DNA from 4 places in the Tibeticola sp. genome. Region 4 is predicted to be linked to each of the others. Evidence: predicted binding sites of a transcription regulator. Region 4 holds the regulator's gene; each other region holds the start of a gene.
What was found. Region 4 encodes FNR, which switches genes on or off when oxygen is low (the NO sensors DNR and NnrR bind a similar motif). Its sites were predicted from a motif close to TTGATNNNNATCAA; they were not measured.
Positions count from the first base shown of each region.

Region 1: the regulator FNR is predicted to act here: its motif matches at 1,838-1,851, upstream of JHC36_RS09425 (hemerythrin domain-containing protein).
Region 2: the regulator FNR is predicted to act here: its motif matches at 2,048-2,061, upstream of JHC36_RS10535 (acetyl-CoA hydrolase/transferase C-terminal domain-containing protein).
Region 3: the regulator FNR is predicted to act here: its motif matches at 2,064-2,077, upstream of JHC36_RS11335 (DUF3149 domain-containing protein).

Region 1 covers NZ_JAEMQB010000150.1:313-4,485, reverse strand. Annotated here, with positions in the region: gene JHC36_RS09430 (heavy metal translocating P-type ATPase) at 1-1,803, shown strand, start outside; gene JHC36_RS09425 (hemerythrin domain-containing protein) at 1,912-2,496, shown strand; gene JHC36_RS09420 (alkene reductase) at 2,606-3,721, opposite strand; partial or broken gene JHC36_RS09415 (YbfB/YjiJ family MFS transporter) at 3,827-4,173, shown strand, end outside.
Region 2 covers NZ_JAEMQB010000167.1:73-4,245, reverse strand. Annotated here, with positions in the region: gene JHC36_RS10535 (acetyl-CoA hydrolase/transferase C-terminal domain-containing protein) at 1-1,998, opposite strand, end outside; gene JHC36_RS10530 (Hsp20/alpha crystallin family protein) at 2,270-2,698, shown strand; gene miaA (tRNA (adenosine(37)-N6)-dimethylallyltransferase MiaA) at 2,938-3,930, opposite strand; partial or broken gene JHC36_RS10520 (Bcr/CflA family drug resistance efflux transporter) at 3,927-4,173, opposite strand, start outside.
Region 3 covers NZ_JAEMQB010000179.1:15,383-19,555, forward strand. Annotated here, with positions in the region: partial or broken gene JHC36_RS11325 (ion transporter) at 1-523, shown strand, start outside; gene JHC36_RS11330 (serine hydrolase domain-containing protein) at 543-1,742, shown strand; gene JHC36_RS11335 (DUF3149 domain-containing protein) at 1,797-1,940, opposite strand; gene JHC36_RS11340 (hypothetical protein) at 2,128-2,766, opposite strand; gene JHC36_RS11345 (bacteriohemerythrin) at 2,799-3,305, opposite strand; gene JHC36_RS11350 (2OG-Fe dioxygenase family protein) at 3,441-4,173, shown strand, end outside.
Region 4 covers NZ_JAEMQB010000129.1:8,061-12,233, reverse strand. Annotated here, with positions in the region: gene JHC36_RS08325 (sulfite exporter TauE/SafE family protein) at 108-785, opposite strand; gene hemN (oxygen-independent coproporphyrinogen III oxidase) at 795-2,174, opposite strand; gene fnr (fumarate/nitrate reduction transcriptional regulator Fnr) at 2,334-3,062, shown strand; gene JHC36_RS08310 (hypothetical protein) at 3,162-3,479, opposite strand; gene JHC36_RS08305 (nitrogen fixation protein FixH) at 3,539-3,793, opposite strand; gene ccoG (cytochrome c oxidase accessory protein CcoG) at 3,806-4,173, opposite strand, start outside.

The sequences.
Region 1 (4,173 bases), on a different contig from region 4:
TACAAGGCGGGCTGGTCGGCGGCACGGCATGGCAGCGGCAACATGGATTTGCTGGTGGCCATCGGGACGACCGCGGGCTGGCTGCTGTCGGTCTGGCTGTGGTGGACGGCACCGGCGGGCGAGACGCCGCATCTCTATTTCGAGGGCTCGGCGGTGGTGATTGCGCTGGTGCTGCTGGGCAAGTGGCTCGAAGCGCGCGCCAAGAGGCGGGCGACTTCGGCGATCCGGGCGCTGCATGCCTTGCGGCCTGAGCAGGCGCATTGGCTCGGGCCCGATGGGGAGGTCGATGTGCCGGTGGCCGAACTCTTGCCCGGCGACCGGGTGGTGGTGCGGCCGGGCGAGCGCTTCCCGGCCGATGGCCGGGTGGTCGAAGGCCACACCCAGGCCGACGAATCGTTCTTGACCGGCGAGTCGCTGCCCGTGCCCAAAGGGCCAGGGGACGCGGTGACGGGCGGCGCGATCAACGGCGAGGGCCGCGTCATGGTGGAGGGGACGGCGGTGGGGGCGGAGTCGGTGCTTTCGCGCATCATCCGGCTCGTCGAGGATGCGCAGGCCGCGAAGCCACCGATCCAGCGGCTGGTCGATCGCGTGGCTGCGGTGTTCGTGCCCGTGGTGCTGGGGTTAGCGGTGCTGACTTTGGCCGGCTGGCTCGCTGCGGGCGTGGGTTTCGAGGCGGCGGCCATCCATGCGGTGTCGGTGCTGGTGATCGCCTGCCCTTGCGCATTGGGGCTGGCGACGCCGGCGGCGATCATGGTGGGGACGGGCGTCGCGGCGCAGCACGGCATTCTGATTCAGGATCCGCTGGCGCTCGAGCGCGCCCGTGCGGTCGACACGGTGGTGTTCGACAAAACAGGCACCCTGACCGTGGGGCGGCCGACGCTGACCGCGTTTGTGACCGACGAGCCGCATGCGGTGGATGCGTGGCTTGCTTTAGCGGCCAGTTTGCAAAGCGGCAGCGAGCACCCCTTGGCACGCGCAGTGGTGGCCGCAGCGCAGGCACGGTCGGTTGCGTTCGAGCCGGTGACACAGATGCACGCGGTGCCCGGCCGGGGCACCGAAGGGGTGGTGGACGGGGTGTGCTGGCGCTTGGGGAGTCTGCGCTGGCTCGAGGAGATGGGGGCGGCGCTCGGGCCGCTCGAGGGCGAGGCGCGGCGGCTGCTGGCCAGCGGCGCGACCGTTTCGGCCTTGGCGGAATGTGGACGCGGTGAGGGCTCGGAAGCCCCCGCGGCGCGGGTGCGGGCGCTGCTGGCCTTTGCCGATACGGTGAAGCCGGGGGCGCGCGAGGCGATCGAGCGCTTGCGCGCGCGCGGCTTGCAGGTCGTGATGCTCACCGGCGACCACCGCGCCGCAGCAGCGGCCGTGGCGCAGGCGCTCGGGCTCGATCCCGAGCGCGGTGAGGTGGTGGCCGAGGTCATGCCCGAGCAAAAAGCGGCGCACATTGCCACGCTGCGCCGCGCAGGGCGCGTGGTTGCGATGGTGGGCGACGGCGTGAATGACGCGCCTGCGCTCGCGGCCGCCGATGTGGGGCTGGCGATGGGCAGCGGCACCGATGTGGCCATGCACGCCGCGGGCATCACGCTCATGCGCGGCGACCTGGCGCTGGTGCCCGCAGCGCTCGACATTTCGGCGCGCACGGTCGGCAAGATTCGCCAGAACCTGTTTTGGGCGTTCATCTACAACATCGTCGGCATCCCGCTGGCGGCCTTGGGTTATCTGAGCCCGGTGCTCGCCGGCAGCGCGATGGCGGCGAGTTCGGTCAGCGTGATGGCCAACGCCCTGCTGCTGCGGCGCTGGCGGCCGTGAGGGTGGCCTCGTGGGTCGGGTTTCTGCCACCAAGTTGACTTGCGTCAGGATGAGCGGTTTGCGGCTTGCGCATGCTAGCGGCCGCGTCTGTACCGATCCGAGGCGACCATGAAACACACCAGTCTGACCATCATCCGCGACGAGCATTCGTCGCTCGCCGCCATGCTGCAGTCCATGCGGCTTCTGGTTGAACGCGGCCCGGGCGACCACCCCGAGCGATTCTTCGACGTGCTGCGCGCCATGCTGTTCTACATCGACGAGTTTCCCGAGCGCCTGCACCACCCCAAGGAGTCGGAGCTGCTGTTCCCGCGCGTCGCGCGCAAGGCGCCGGCGGCGGCCGAGACGATCGAGCGCCTCGAGCGAGACCACCAGAGCGGAGAGCGCCTGGTGCGCGAGCTGCAACACTTGCTGCTGGCCTGGGAGCTGCTGGGCGAGTCGCGGCGCGCAGCGTTCACCGAGGCGTTCCGGAAATACGTGGATTTCTACCTCGAGCACATGCGGATCGAGGAGCAGGTGATCCTGCCCGAGGCCGAGCAGCAGTTCAGCGACGCCGACTGGGCCGAGCTCGACGCGGCCTTCGAACAAAACCGCGACCCGCTGACCGGCAAGTACCCGCCCGACCCAGCCTACGAGCGCCTGTTCACGCGCATCGTGATGAAAGCGCCCGCGCCGATCGGGCTCGGTGAAGACTGAGCGGCGCGGCGGCGCGGCGGCGCGGCGGCGCGCGAGCCGGCGGTCGAGCGCCGGTTTTCAGGATTTCTGCCTGGAAGCCGGCGTCAAGCGCTGAGTCTTTGCTATCAGATTATTGGCCCCCGGCATCCGCCAGGGTTGGATAGTCGGTGTAGCCATGCGCGCCGCCGCCGTAGAAGGTGCTGCGGTCGGGCGTGTTGAACGGGCCGCCGCGGCGCAGGCGTTCGACGAGGTCGGGGTTGGCGATGTAGGCGCGGCCAAAGGCGACGAGGTCGGCGCCGTGTTCGAGCGCCTGCTCGGCCAGTGCCCGGTCGTAGCCGTTGTTGACCATCCAGGCGCCGTCGCCGCCGTGGCTGCGCCAGGCGGTGCGCATGGCGTCGTAATCGAAGGGGCGGTCCTCGCGCACGCGCGGGCCGCCGGTGGCCCCTTCGATGACATGGATGTAGGCCAGTCCCAATGGGCCGAGGTGGCGGGCGACGTATTCGAACAGTGGCTGTGGATGTGGCTCGTCGATGTCGTTGGCGGGCGTGACCGGTGAGAGGCGGATGCCGGTGCGCCCTGGCCCGACCGCCTCGATCACCGCGCGCACGACCTCGAGCAGGAAGCGCGCGCGGTTCGGGATCGGTCCGCCGTAGTCGTCGCTGCGGTGGTTGGCGCTGCTTTTGAGGAACTGGTCGATCAGGTAGCCGTTGGCGCCGTGGATTTCCACGCCGTCGAAGCCCGCATCGATGGCAAAGCGCGCGGCATGGGCGTAGTCGCGCACGATGCCGGGAATTTCCTCGGCGTCGAGCGCGCGGGGGATGGAGGTTTCGACGAACACCGGCGCGCCGTCGCGGATCAGCACGGTTTTGGTGTGGGCGCGCACGGCCGAGGGCGCGACCGGCAGCGCATGGTGCGGCTGCAGGTCGACATGCGAGACCCGCCCGACATGCCAGAGCTGGGCGACGATGCGCCCTCCGGCTTCGTGGACGGCGCGGGTCACGCGCCGCCAGCCGTCGATTTGCTCGGTGCTGTAAAGCCCGGGCACGTCGGCGTAGCCCTGCCCCTGCGGGCTGATGGCGGTGCCCTCGCTCACGATCAGGCCCGCGCTGGCACGCTGGCGGTAGTACTCGGCCATGAGCGGCGTGGGCGTGCCGTTCGGTGCGCGGTTGCGCGTCAGCGGCGCCATGACGATGCGGTTGGGCAGCGCCAGGGCGCCGGCGCGAAAGGGGGTGAAGAGTTTGGACATGACGGCTCCGGGTCAGTGAATTTGGGCATAGGGTAACGCGGATGGACGCCTTGGACAGCGCCTGTGCGACATGCAGCGCGCGTCGGATTGCGCCACACTCGGGCGATGTCGCCATCAAAGCCCGCCTCGACCGCGCGCGCCGCTGCGCCTGCAGAGTCCATCACGGAGCGCCCCAGCCCGGAGCCGCCGACGCACGTGGTGCTGGCGCGGGCGCTGGCTTTGTCCTTGGGTGCTGCAGTGTCGCTGGGCGTGACGCGGTTTGCGTATGCGCTGCTGTTGCCCCCGATGCGCGCCGACCTGGGTTGGAGCTACGCCCTGGCGGGCTCGATGAACACCGCCAACGCGCTGGGTTATCTGCTCGGTGCGCTGCTGACGCCGCGGCTCCTGGCGCGCTGGGGCGCGGCGGCGTTGCTGCTCTGGGGCTCGGTGGCGGCGAGCGTCTTCATGGGGCT
Region 2 (4,173 bases), on a different contig from region 4:
GAAGGCCAGGCTCAGCAGTTCGGTTGGATGTTCCGAGGCGTGCTTGAGCTTCTTCAAGGCGGTGACGAGCGCGATCTCTTCGGGCGTGAGGTCGGTGCCGAATGGGAAGGGCGGCAGCAGCCCGGCTTCTTGCCAAGGGGCGAGTTTTTCGGCGATTACCTCGGGAAGGTTTTGCCGATACTGTGGGGGTACTTCGTAGCTCGCTTCGAGCTTGCCGTGGGATTTGGCTTCGCGTACCAGTTCGTCCTGGAAGCGCGAGTCGGCGATGGCGATCAGCCGCTTGATGACTTCGCTGTCGGGTTGCCCCCGGAGGTCGGCCACACCGTATTCGGTGATGAAAATGTCGCGCAGGTGGCGCGGGATGGTGATGTTGCCGTACTTCCAGACGATGCTGCTGGTCAGGCCGTCTTTGGTTTCGTGGGTGGCGCGCAGCATCATCAACAGCCGCGCATCGGGCAGCGCGTGGGCCATCGCGACGAAGTTGTATTGACCGCCGACACCGCTGACGACCTGGCCGGACTCGAGCGCGTCGCTGGCGGCTGCGCCGAGCAGGGTCACGATCATGGTGGTGTTCATGAAGCGAGCCTTGGAGCGTTGGGCGCGCTTGAGCTCACTTTGGCCATCGAGCGAATTGATGAAGTCGATGCGCGTCATGTCGATCTTCGCCAGTTCCTGGGGCGGCATGGTCCGCAGCCGTTCGTAGAAGTCGTTGGGGCCCAGGAAGAAGCCGCCGGTCATGTAAATGCCGCCTTTGAGCCGGGCGCCGAGCAGATCGTGGGCGACGGAGGCGAAATGGGCCGGGTCGTTGAGGTCGTTGGCGTAGCGTCGGCCCTCGAACACGAGTGCATTGCCCTCGAGCGTGACGCCTTCGCGCAGGATGCCGAAGCGTTTGAGGAAGGCGAGGTCTTTGTCCCGCAGCGGTGAGCGTATCCGTCCGCTTTCGAGCAGTGCTTGCAGCGTTCGTGCGGTGACGGCAGCAGCGGGGATCTTCTGCTCGTTGATGAGTTGCTGCAGTCGGGTGTCGGCAAAGACTTCGCGGCGCACGATCCCGGCCTCGATCAGCTTGAGAAAGCCGTTGACGAACATCTCCGAACAGCCATAAATGCCTTCTTCGAAGCGGCCGAGTTCGCGTCCATCGAGACCGTCTGGGCAGAGCGACTCGAGGATGGAGCGGTATTCGGCCGCGTGACGCTCGCGCACGATCAGCGACTGGGCAATCGCGTCGCCGAGCGACCCGATTCCGATCTGCAGCGTGCCGCCGTCGGCAACGAAGCTGGAGGCGTGCAGGCCGATCGCATAGTCGGCAAACCCCACCCGGTTGTTGGGCGGACCAAACAAGGTGTGCGTGCCTGCGGGATCGGTGACGACGACATCGAAAAACTCAGGGGCTACTTCGGCGCCGTTGGGCATGAAAGGCATTTTTCGATTGATCACGCCGACGGCCAGCAAGGGGCGCCCGGCGCCGCGGACCTTCTCAATGACCTCAAACGTGACGTCCGGGTTGCTCGACAAGCTCAGCCGCATCGAGTCGCTTTCGCCCTGGACGGCAACCGCTTGTGCGATGACGTTGATGCCCTGCAGCAGCATGTCCCGCGCCACAAAGGTGTAGTTGGTCGAGATATGGCTTTGCTGGGCCAGGTCGTTGCCGATGTAGTCGGCGGTCTTCATGAAAAACTCTCGGACTTCGATGTTCGGTGGCAGCGCTTGGTTGCGCAGGTCCACCGCATATTCCAGGTCGGGGTAGTCGCCAAAGACGCGCTCGACCAGCGGTTGCAGAAACGCGCGCTCGAGGTCCGATTTGGGCGCGGGTTTGATGAGTGAGAGTGCGGTGATGATCCGCATCCGGCGCCTGGAATTGGCCTTGACGCGCCGGTACAAGGCATTGACGAAAGGATTGGGCTTGCCGATGCCCAGGGGGATGCCCAGCACGATGTCGCCTTTGACGGTGTCGAGCACATGGTCGACGGCGGCTTCGATGGAGTCGATCATCAGCGTCATGGGGGTTGGTCTCCGAAGGGTTGGGGTTTGGCGCAGCGTAGGCGTCCGTCTGATATGGATCAATGTAGTTCCCAGCGACGCCGAGTTTCTTGACTCAGAGCAATTTTTCACCGAGCGCTCGTCCATGGGCTGCCTGCGCGGGGTCGAGCGAGGTGCCAAGCCCGCGGCAAACGGGGGCTTGAAGTTGGCGCAGCCGCTCCTATCTTCCGGACATGGCTGCTCGGTTCCGCAGCGGCCCCAGTAAAGATCTCATAGACGAAAGGAGTTCGATATGTCCTCTCTGATGACCCGTGGCAACCTGTTCGATGACTTGTTCCGTGACTTGGCGCCGGCCTTTTACGTGCGCCCCCTGCATGGCGACCCGCTGCCCTCTCCGGCGCAGATCAAGGTCGACGTGAAGGAGGATGACCGCGCCTACACGGTCCAGGCCGAGATTCCGGGTGTGAACAAGGATGACATCAACGTCTCGATCGACGGCAACCTCGTCACCTTGCGCGCCGAAATCAAACAGGAAGATCGCAAGACCGAAGGCGAAAAGGTGCTGCGCACCGAGCGTTACTACGGTGCTGTGGCCCGCAGCTTCCAACTGGCGCAGGACATCGACGCCAGCCAGGCCAAGGCCAAGTACGAAAACGGCATCTTGACGCTGACCTTGCCGAAAAAAGCTGCCAACAACGCCCAGCGCCTGACCATCGAGTGATCGGGCTCGTGGCCTGAACCGGAAAAGCCAGCCTTCGCGCTGGCTTTTTTGTGCTTAGGGCAAAGCTGAACAAGTCCCTCGCGCGCCGCGCATCCCGGCTGCGGGCGGTCTGCGTCGTTGCAAATCCTCGCCATAGCTGCGGCTATGGCTGCGGTTTGCGCCTCGCATCCCATCCCGCAGCCGGGCGCGCACCATCGCGGGAACTTATTCAGCGTTGCCCTGGCCAAAGGTGCTCGCCGTCAGGCGGGTCCTTGGAAGAGAGCATCGACCGCACGCAGCAGCGCATCGAGGGCGTCCGGCGCGTCGCAGGGAAGCACCTGGCGGTCGCTCATGCTGCGCAGCCAGGTGAGCTGCCGTTTGGCGAGCTGACGGGTTGCGGCGATGCCTTGTTCGCGCAGCTGCGCCAGCGGCGGCGGGTCGGCGCGGCCTTGGGCGTCGAGCCAGGCCCAGGCCTGCCGGTAGCCCACGCAGCGCATGGCGGGCAACTCGGGGCTCAGGTCGCCGCGTGCGCGCAAGGCCCGCACCTCGTCGAGCAGGCCATGCGCCAGCATCAGGTCGAAACGCTGGGCGATGCGCTCGTGCAGCCAGGCCCGGTCGATCGGTTCCAAGGAAAACATCCGGTATCCCGGCGTGGAATGGTCCGGTTTTGCTCCTGAATTAGAAGCAATCAGACGCGACATGGGCTGGCCCGACAGCCGCCAGATTTCCAGCGCGCGTTGGATCCGTTGGCTGTCGTTGGGCGAGAGCCGCGCGGCTGTGGCCGGGTCCACGCGGGCGAGTTCGGCATGCAGCGCGGGCCATCCCTGGGCGCGTGCGGCGGCTTCGATCTCGGCACGTACCGAGGCGTCGGCGGCGGGCAGCGCGTCGAGGCCCTCGAACAGCGCCTTGAAGTACAGCATCGTGCCGCCCACGAGCAGCGGCAGTCGGCCGCGCGCGCGGATGGATGCCATCAGGCTCCGGGCGTCGCGCACGAACTCGGCGGCGCTGTATGGCTGGTTCGGGTCGCGGATGTCGATCAGGTGGTGCGGCACGGCCGCGCGCTCCTCGGCGCTGGGCTTGGCGGTGCCGATGTCCATGCCGCGGTAGACCAGTGCCGAGTCGACGCTGATGATCTCCACCGGCCAGCGCGCCGCAATTGCCAACGCCGCCGCCGTCTTGCCGCTGGCGGTTGGGCCGGCGATGCATAGGGACGGGAGCTTCCCGCTGGCGTCGGGGATTGTCGTGCCGGTCATGGCTTTGCAGCGGCCGCCCGCGGTACCAGCAGCCAGGCGGCAGCGCAGATCAGCACGGTCCAGAACAGGATGCCATGCACCAGCGGCCAGATGCTGCCGTCGAGGTGGATGCCGATCCAGTCGCCCATCGCGAACGCGGCGACCATCATCCAAAACCCGTTCACTGCGGAGGCCGTGCCCGCGGTTTGCGGAAACGGGCCGACCGCACCGCTTTGGCCGCACGGCTGGTGGATGCCGTGTCCG
Region 3 (4,173 bases), on a different contig from region 4:
CGGTCTTCTCGGCGCTCGAATGGGGCTACACCCTGATCTTCACGCTCGAATATCTCGCCCGCTTGGCCTGTGTGCGGCATCCCTGGCGCTACGCGACGAGTTTTTTGGCGCGATCGATCTGCTCGCCGTCTTGCCGACGTACCTCGCGATGCTGTTGCCCGGCGTGCATGCGTTGATCGACGTGCGCGTGTTGCGGCTGCTGCGGGTGTTCCGGATCTTCAAGCTCACCGCCTACATGAGCGAGTTCCAGTCGCTCGGGGCTGCGCTGCTGGCGAGTCGGCGCTAGATCGCCGTGTTCCTGATGGTCGTCGTGCTGGTGGTGGTGATCATGGGCACGTTGATGTACGTGGTCGAAGGACCCGAGAACGGCTACACCAGCATTCCCGTGGCCGTCTATTGGGCGATCACCACCCGCACCTGCCACGAATGCCTGACCGAGGGGCACTTGCCCGAGGCGGTCTTCTGCTACCACTGCGGCGCGCGCCTGCCGCCTTGGCGCCACAGCCGCAGCATCCCTGTCTGATCTTTCGGAGTTTCCAATCATGATGCACGGCATACACCCTCTGCCCCAGGCCCGGCCGGGCGACCTCGGGCTGTGTCCGCTGCGGCTGCAGCGCCTGCTCGATGCGCTGCAGGGCGATATCGACCGCGGCCGGCTGCCCGGCGCGGTCGTGCTGATTGCGCGGCACGGGCAAGTGGCTTTGTTCGAGCATCTGGGTCTGCGCGCCCCGCTGCGCGGCGAGCCGATGACGCGCGACACGGTGTTTCGCATCTATTCGATGACCAAGCCGATCGTGTCGGCTGCCGTGCTCATGCTGGTCGAGCAGGGGCGCCTACAGCTCGAAGACCCGCTGCCGCGCTGGCTGCCGGAATTTGCCTCGCTCGAGGTGCTGCAGCCCGGCACTGGCGAGCGCGTGCCGGCGCAGCGCGCGCCGACGGTGCACGACCTGTTGCGGCACACCGCGGGTTTCACCTACGAGTTTTTGGGCAGTACCGAAGTCCACCGCGCCTATGCGCAGGCCCGCATCGGCTCGCGCGAACGCGACAACGCAGCCTTTACCGCGACGCTCGCCACGTTGCCGCTGCTGATCCAGCCTGGCACGGCTTGGGAGTACAGCCGGGCCACCGACGTGTTGGGGCGTCTGATCGAAGTGGTGAGTGGCGAGACGCTGGGCGCTTGGCTGCAGGCGCGTGTGTTCGAGCCGCTGGGCATGAAGGACACGCGCTTCGACGTGCCCGAGGACTGGTTGGCCAGGCTGGCCGAGCCCTTTCCCAAGGACCCCGACGGCGCGCCGATGATGATCGTGACCGATTACCGGCGACCGGGCCGCCATGAGAGCGGCGGGGGCGGGCTGGTCTCGACGGCGCGAGACTATGCGCGCTTCGTGCAGTTCTTGCTCAACCGCGGCACGCTCGACAACGTGCGCCTGCTCGGGCCGCACATCGTCGACTGGATGACCGCCGACCATCTGGGCGATCTGCCGCGTGCCAGTGCCGGCAGCGCGGCCTTGTTGCCGCCGGGGCATGGCTTTGGCCTTGGCGTCGCGGTGCGCACCGCAGCGGGCCTCGCGCCCACGCCGGGCTCGGTGGGCATGTATTACTGGGGTGGGCTGGCCGGCACGAGTTTCTTCGCAGACCCGGCCCTGGGCTTGCAGGCCATCCTGATGATCCAGGCACCGAACCAGCGCGAGTACTACCGCGCGCTGTTCCGCAACATGGTCTACGCGGCCGTGCTCGAGTAAGGACCGCGCTGGATCAGCGCCGCTCGAGGATTCGGGTCGGCCGCGCCCGCTGCTTTACTTGCCAGCTTGCTTGGCGCTTTCGTCCATCTTGTTGGTGAACAGCCGGATGAAAAACACGGCCATGCCCAGCATGAAGGCGATGCCGGCAACGCTCATCAGGCCATAGTCGGTAGAGAACAGATCGACGAGTGCTTTCATGATGGAGATCCTTTCGTTGCAGACCGCGCGGGCCTGTCAACCCGGCGCGTGAAGCACACTGTACGACGGCGCCGAAAAGGGGGGCTGATCTATCTCAATGCCTGCGCCTGGCGTGCACGAAGGCTGATCTGCATCAAGCCTCAAACCGGCCGGATCGCGATCGAACCCCGTCCGCCATCACGGGGACTCATTCAGCGTTGCCCTCGCGCCTGCGCAGATACAGCCGGTCGGACCAGGTCGCCAGCCATTGCGGCTTGAAGGCCACGAAGATGGCCGTCAACATGCCGGTCATGAAGCCGTCGCCCCAGGCCAGCAGCCAGCGGCCGACGAGGCCCAAGGCGGTTGCGGTGTGGGCGATGTCGTGACCCATCCACAGCGCGAGACTCGCCCCCGCGAAGGTGCACAGCACCGTGCCGAGAAAACCTCGCCCAAGAATGTAGAGGAAGGGGCGCTCGCCGAACCAGCGCCGCAAGCCCACGCCGAGCCCGAGCGAGAGCGTCGAGGGCACCAGGCCGAACCAGACGATCTGGGCCACGATCTCCGCCACCGGCGCGGGCGTGATGATGGCCGAGAGCAGCCCGACCAGAACGAGCACCGGCACTGCGAGCGGCCAGCCGAGCATCAGCGTCACCGCGCAGGCCCCCGAGAGTTGCAAAGCCAGTGGCATGGCGTGCATGCGCGGCAAGGCCCACAGCCAAGGCAGCAAGGTCAGGCTGGCAAACAGCGGCGTGAGCAAGGCGCTGCCGGATCCGCGCAGCAGCCGCCACGGCCGCATCGACACAGAAACGCCCAGCAAGGCGATGAGGATCAGCGTTTCCAAGCCCACGGAGTTTCCCGGTTTCGCCCAGCGTTACCTGGCTAAGCGCTCAGGCCAGCCGGCGCCAAGTCTTCAGGGTCGGTGCAGCTTGCCCCGCCGCAGCCATGTAGGGCGGCGCGCGGCAGTGCCTCGGGCCGGGTGACGCTGCCGGTGGCCGGATCGAAGCCGGTGCGCAGCAGGTGCTGCGCGAGTGCCGCGTCCATCGCGTCCGTGTGCTGGGGGAACCACTGCGCCAGCTCGCGCGCGATCACGCGCAGGACTTCGAGGTCGCCGGCGCGGCCGCGCTTTTCGCCCTCGCGCAGCACGTCCATGACGATTTTGTGCTGCATGCTGTGGCAGTTCGAGGCCGCAAAACCCGTGGCTTGCATCCAGGCATCTTCGCGCGCAAAGTGCGCGTCGGTGTGCGCAAGCAGCGCGACATAGCGGTCGATGAGCGCTTCGTCGCTGGCTGACTCGAGGGCGTTGAGCAGGGCGACGAACTCCTGATGCGTCTGGTCCATGGCGGGCACCTCGACCGCCATCGCGTCGGTCCATTCGAGCAGAGCCATGTGGTGGGTCTCCGAAAAAAGCAGAAGTCTAGTCCCGGCGATCGCGGGTCTGCTTGATCCAGGTCAGGTCCGGATCCGCGGTCAGTGCCCGCCGACGGGGTATGCTCCGACGCGTCTTCTCCCCAGCCCCGAACGATGCCCGACGTGACTTTTGCTCCACCCTTGACCCCGGTCGATCGGCTCGGGACGCAGCTGGCGACGCAGGGCTATGCCGTGCTCGGTGCTTCCGACCTGATGCGGCTCGCGGGCGTGTCGCCCGATGCGCTGCACGTCCTCGCGGCCGATTGGTCCGACCTGCCACCCGACCGCTATTTGCGAGATGGCGGTCGGTATCGGCGTCGTCGCCATGCCAGCTTCGTCGTCGAGGGGGATGCGGTCACGCGCACGCCGCACCGCGCGCATTGGCAGCCGCTCGAATACAACGCGCTGCACGGCGGGATCGAGCGTTGGTTCGAGCCGATCGCGGAATCGACCAGCGCGCAGCCGGCTTGGCTGGCGCTGCTGCGTTGGCTGGCCCGCGTGGCCGATGCGCTCAAGGCCAGCGCCGATGCTCCGCAGCGTTGGTATGTCGAGGCGCACCAGTTCCGCATCGACACCACCGATGGCATCGGTCGCCCCACGCCCGAAGGGGCGCATCGCGACGGGGTGGAACTGGTCGCGGTGTTTCTCGTTGCGCGCGAGGGCATCAAGGGCGGTGAGACGCGCGTGTTCGAGGCGACGGGGCCCGCGGGGCAGCGCTTCACGCTGACCGAGCCCTGGTCGGTGCTGTTGCTCGACGACCTGCGGGTGATCCACGAAACGACGCCGATCCAACCGCTGGCTACCGGCGGTCACCGCGACACGCTGGTGGTCACCCTGCGTCGCGGGG
Region 4 (4,173 bases):
CAACTGCCGGATTTAGGTTGAACGGTCGAAAGCTTCGGCACCTCCGCAGCGCGGTCACGCCTGATCGGAACGTCCAAGGCCGCCCGTTCTTCAGCCTTGTCCCAGGTTCAGTGGGGCGCGCACCAAGGCGCCGTGTCGTGCATCACATCCATCCACAAGGCATAGGCTGAGACGACCGCAAGCGCCAGCCCGGCGATCCGCATGCCCCAGTCACCCGAACCCAGCGTGCGCAAGCGCAGCAACAGCCAAGGCGCAGCCATCAAGGCCAGGCTCGACGCCGCGGCAAACACCGCCATGCTCAAGGCCCCCTCGAGCGGGCCGCCACTGAGCGCGGCAACCATCAGCGCCGAGTACAGCAGCCCGCAGGGCATGAAGGCCCAAAGCACGCCGATCAACAAAGGAGCCCGTCGGCCATAACGGGCTTGCAAGGCCCGCACGCGCGCCCACAGCGATCGCGCCGCTTCATCGAGCCAAGCCGGTTGACGCGCCTGAACCAGCAGCAGCAAACCGAGCACGACCGCCGCCACATGGAGCAGGGTCCAAAGCGGCCGGATGGCCACGCTCTGCGTGGTCAGCCACCCCAAGCCCTGCACCGAAACCGCCGCCGCCGCACCCAAGGCGGAATAACCCAGAACCCGTCCCAACTGAAAGATCCACATCGCCGAGGTTCCGTGCGGTTCAGCGGCGCGCCCAATCCCGGCACACGCGGCACCACACATCGCGATGCAATGCGGCCCACCCGCGAAGCCCATCAACGCTGCGGTGGCAACTAAAGCGGTCTGCATGCCGCGGTTTTAGATGATTTTCGAAAACCGTGCCCGATTCTGGTCGGCCTGAAGATAACGATCGAACACCATCGCCACCGCGCGAACGAAGAACCAGCCCTGGGGCGTGACCACCAGGGAGTCGTTCGTCAGCCGCACCAGTCCCTGCTCCTCCAGCCGCTTGAGCGCCTCGAGCTCGGCTGAAAAATAGCTGCGGAAATCGATCAGATGCGCCAATTCGACCGACTCGAAAAGCACTTCACCCTGGCACATGATCGCCATGATGACGCTGCGCCGGAGAAGGTCGTCTCGGCTCAGCGCCAAGCCGCGCACGACGGGAAAGCGCCCATGGTCGAGATGGTCGCAATACTCTTCGAGCGTCTTGGCGTTCTGGCTGTAGCTCGCCCCCACACGGCCGATCGCCGAAACCCCGAGCGCGATCAAGTCGCAGTCCGGCTGCGTGCTGTACCCCTGAAAATTCCGGTGCAGACGCCCCTGGCGCTTGGCCACTGCCAGCGCATCGTTGGGGCGCGCGAAATGGTCCATCCCGATGTAGACGTAGCCGGCGTCAGTGAAGGCATCGAGCGAGCGCGCCAGCATCAAGACTTTGTCGGCCGCTGGTGGAAGCTCGGCGCTGTGGATGCGGCGCTGGGGCTTGAAGCGCTCGGGCAGATGCGCGTAGGCATAGAGCGCGATCCGGTCGGGCTGGATCTGGACCACCTGCTCCAAGGTGCGCTCGAAAGATTCGGGCGTCTGCCGCGGCAGACCATAAATCAGGTCGACGTTGACCGACTCGAAGCCGATTCGCCGGGCGGCCTCCATCAGGGCCGCCACCTGTTCGTAGGGTTGCACACGGTGCACCGCTTTTTGCACTTCCGGGTCGAAATCCTGCACGCCGAAGCTGATGCGATTGAAGCCCAGCGCCGCGATCTGCTCCAGGCGTGCCGCATCCACTGTGCGCGGGTCGATTTCGATGGAATACTCACCGCCCGGAACCAGCTTGAACGCCCGCCGCAACATCTGCATCAACTCGGCCAGTTCCGCGTCCGACAAAAAGGTCGGGCTGCCGCCTCCGAGGTGCAATTGCGAAACGGCCTGCCCCGGCCCGATGTGCTGGAGATGCAAATCCACCTCCCGGCTCAGATAGCGCAGATACGGCTGCGCTCGCTCGTGGTGCCGCGTGATGATCTTGTTGCACGCGCAGTAGTAGCAGAGCGATTCACAAAAAGGGATGTGCACGTACAAAGACAGCGGGGCCGTCGCCGCCACCCCGTCCCGCCGCTGGTCGAGAAAACGACCATATTCCTCCGGTCCGAAAGCTTCGACGAATCGATCGGCCGTCGGGTAAGAGGTGTAGCGAGGCCCCGGAATGTCATACCGGGCCAGAAGTTCGGGCGAGACCACACTCATGGCAAATCTTCCAAGATGAAAGTAGCCGCACTATGCCCGTTCGCTCGTGCCCTGGGCTTGATGCGCATCAAGCACGGGCGCTGGCGCGCGGCCGCATGCCAGAATAGCGCCTGTTTCGGCAAAAGTGCCATTTTCCACCCCTCTCGACCAACGACCACCATGCTGCTGAAAGCGGACACCCTCAAAGTTGCGTGCTCCAACTGCAATCTGCGTGAGCTGTGCATGCCCGTCGGCTTATCCGCAACCGAGTTGCAGCGCATCGACGACCTGGTCGCGGTGCGCCGACGCGTCAAACGCGGCGCGACGCTCTTTAGCAACGGGGAAAAATTCACCTCGCTCTACGCCATACGCACGGGATTTTTCAAGACCTGTGTGGTCACCGAAGACGGTCGAGATCAGGTCACGGGCTTCCAGATGGCCGGCGAAATCATCGGACTCGACGGCATCGTCCATGAGCATCACACCTGCGATGCGATCGCCCTCGAAGACGCCGAAGTCTGTGTAATGCCCTTTCACCGGATCGAAGAACTGTCCCGGGAAGTCGGCGCCCTGCAGCACCATGTGCACAAGATCATGAGCCGCGAGATCGTGCGCGAGAACGGGGTGATGCTGTTGCTTGGCAGCATGCGCGCCGAGGAGCGCCTCGCGGCGTTTTTGCTCAATCTGGTTCAGCGGCTCCACGCGCGTGGCTTTTCGCAGTCCGAACTGGTATTGCGAATGACCCGCGAGGAGATCGGCAGCTATCTGGGGCTGAAACTCGAAACGGTCAGCCGCACCTTCTCGAAGTTTGTCGAAGAAGGCATCTGCGACGTGCGCCAACGCCATGTGCGCATCCTCAATCCCGAAGCGCTCAAGGCCATCGTCAACAACCCGAGCTGCCGGGATTGAACGGCCAAAACTGGACCGGTCTAGGGAAAACGGCGACAACTCTGCGACGCTCACGGCTCAGCGCCGGGGAACGTCAATGAAAAAGTCACCCGCTGCAGCTCAGTGGGAAGAGGGTGACCGCTCTTGCTTCGGGCACCCGTCGGGGCGGTCCGTCGCAGGCAAAGGGCAACGATTCACCTCGAACGGCGACATCGAAAGCAGGGTTGTCAAGGCACTCGAGCCGAACGTGCAGGCCCAAAACACGAAAAACGCCAAGGTATAGACGCCGGACCGCGACAACTCGAGCCGCGCGCCCAGCCAGTGCAACTCCGTTGGATCGACGACGGCAAACACCAGCATCTCCAACACGCCGGCCATCAAAAACGACGGCCATGCGATCCACATCCACCGCTGGGCCTTGATTGAGGTTGTCTCCATCGTTTTGTACTCCTCCAAACACCGATCCGTGAGATACGACCAGCCGCGCCTCACCCAGGTTATTTTTTCGGATTCAGCACCTGCGCCGGAATGCCGGTTTGCGCGTGGTTGCGCGCAAGCTCCGCGGGTGCAATCGCTTGAGGCGAAACCGCCTCCTCCTCGGCCGGTGCCCGACCGTAATACTCTTGCTGCACCGGATCGGGGTTTTTGATGGCCAGATAGAGCGTCACGAAACTGGCGACCACGACCACTGCCGGCCCGCTGATCACCAGCCAGACATGGCCAAAACGCCACCAGGGTTGAGTCGGTTTCATCGCTGGGCTCCTTTAACGCGGAATGATAAAGACAGATTTCTCGACGACCACTTTACCGGGATGCTCCAGCGCCTCGAGCGTGAACTCGATCGGATGCGTGCCGGGCTCGGCGACCCCATAGGGAACGCGTGCGGTGACGACCACCCAACGCGCTTCGGCGGGTCCGACACTGAACACGTTTTCCGACGCCACACGGATGTCTTTGAGGCCCCGAACGTCGATCTTCACCCGTTGCGGCTCCTCACGAGCATTCATGATTTGGATGCGGTACACGTTTTCGAGCTGCCCGCCCTCGACGATGCGCGCCAAGGTCGCACGGTCGCGCACCACGTCGGCCTTGAGCGGCGGACGCAAGACCAAGGCGGTGATCATCGCCGCGA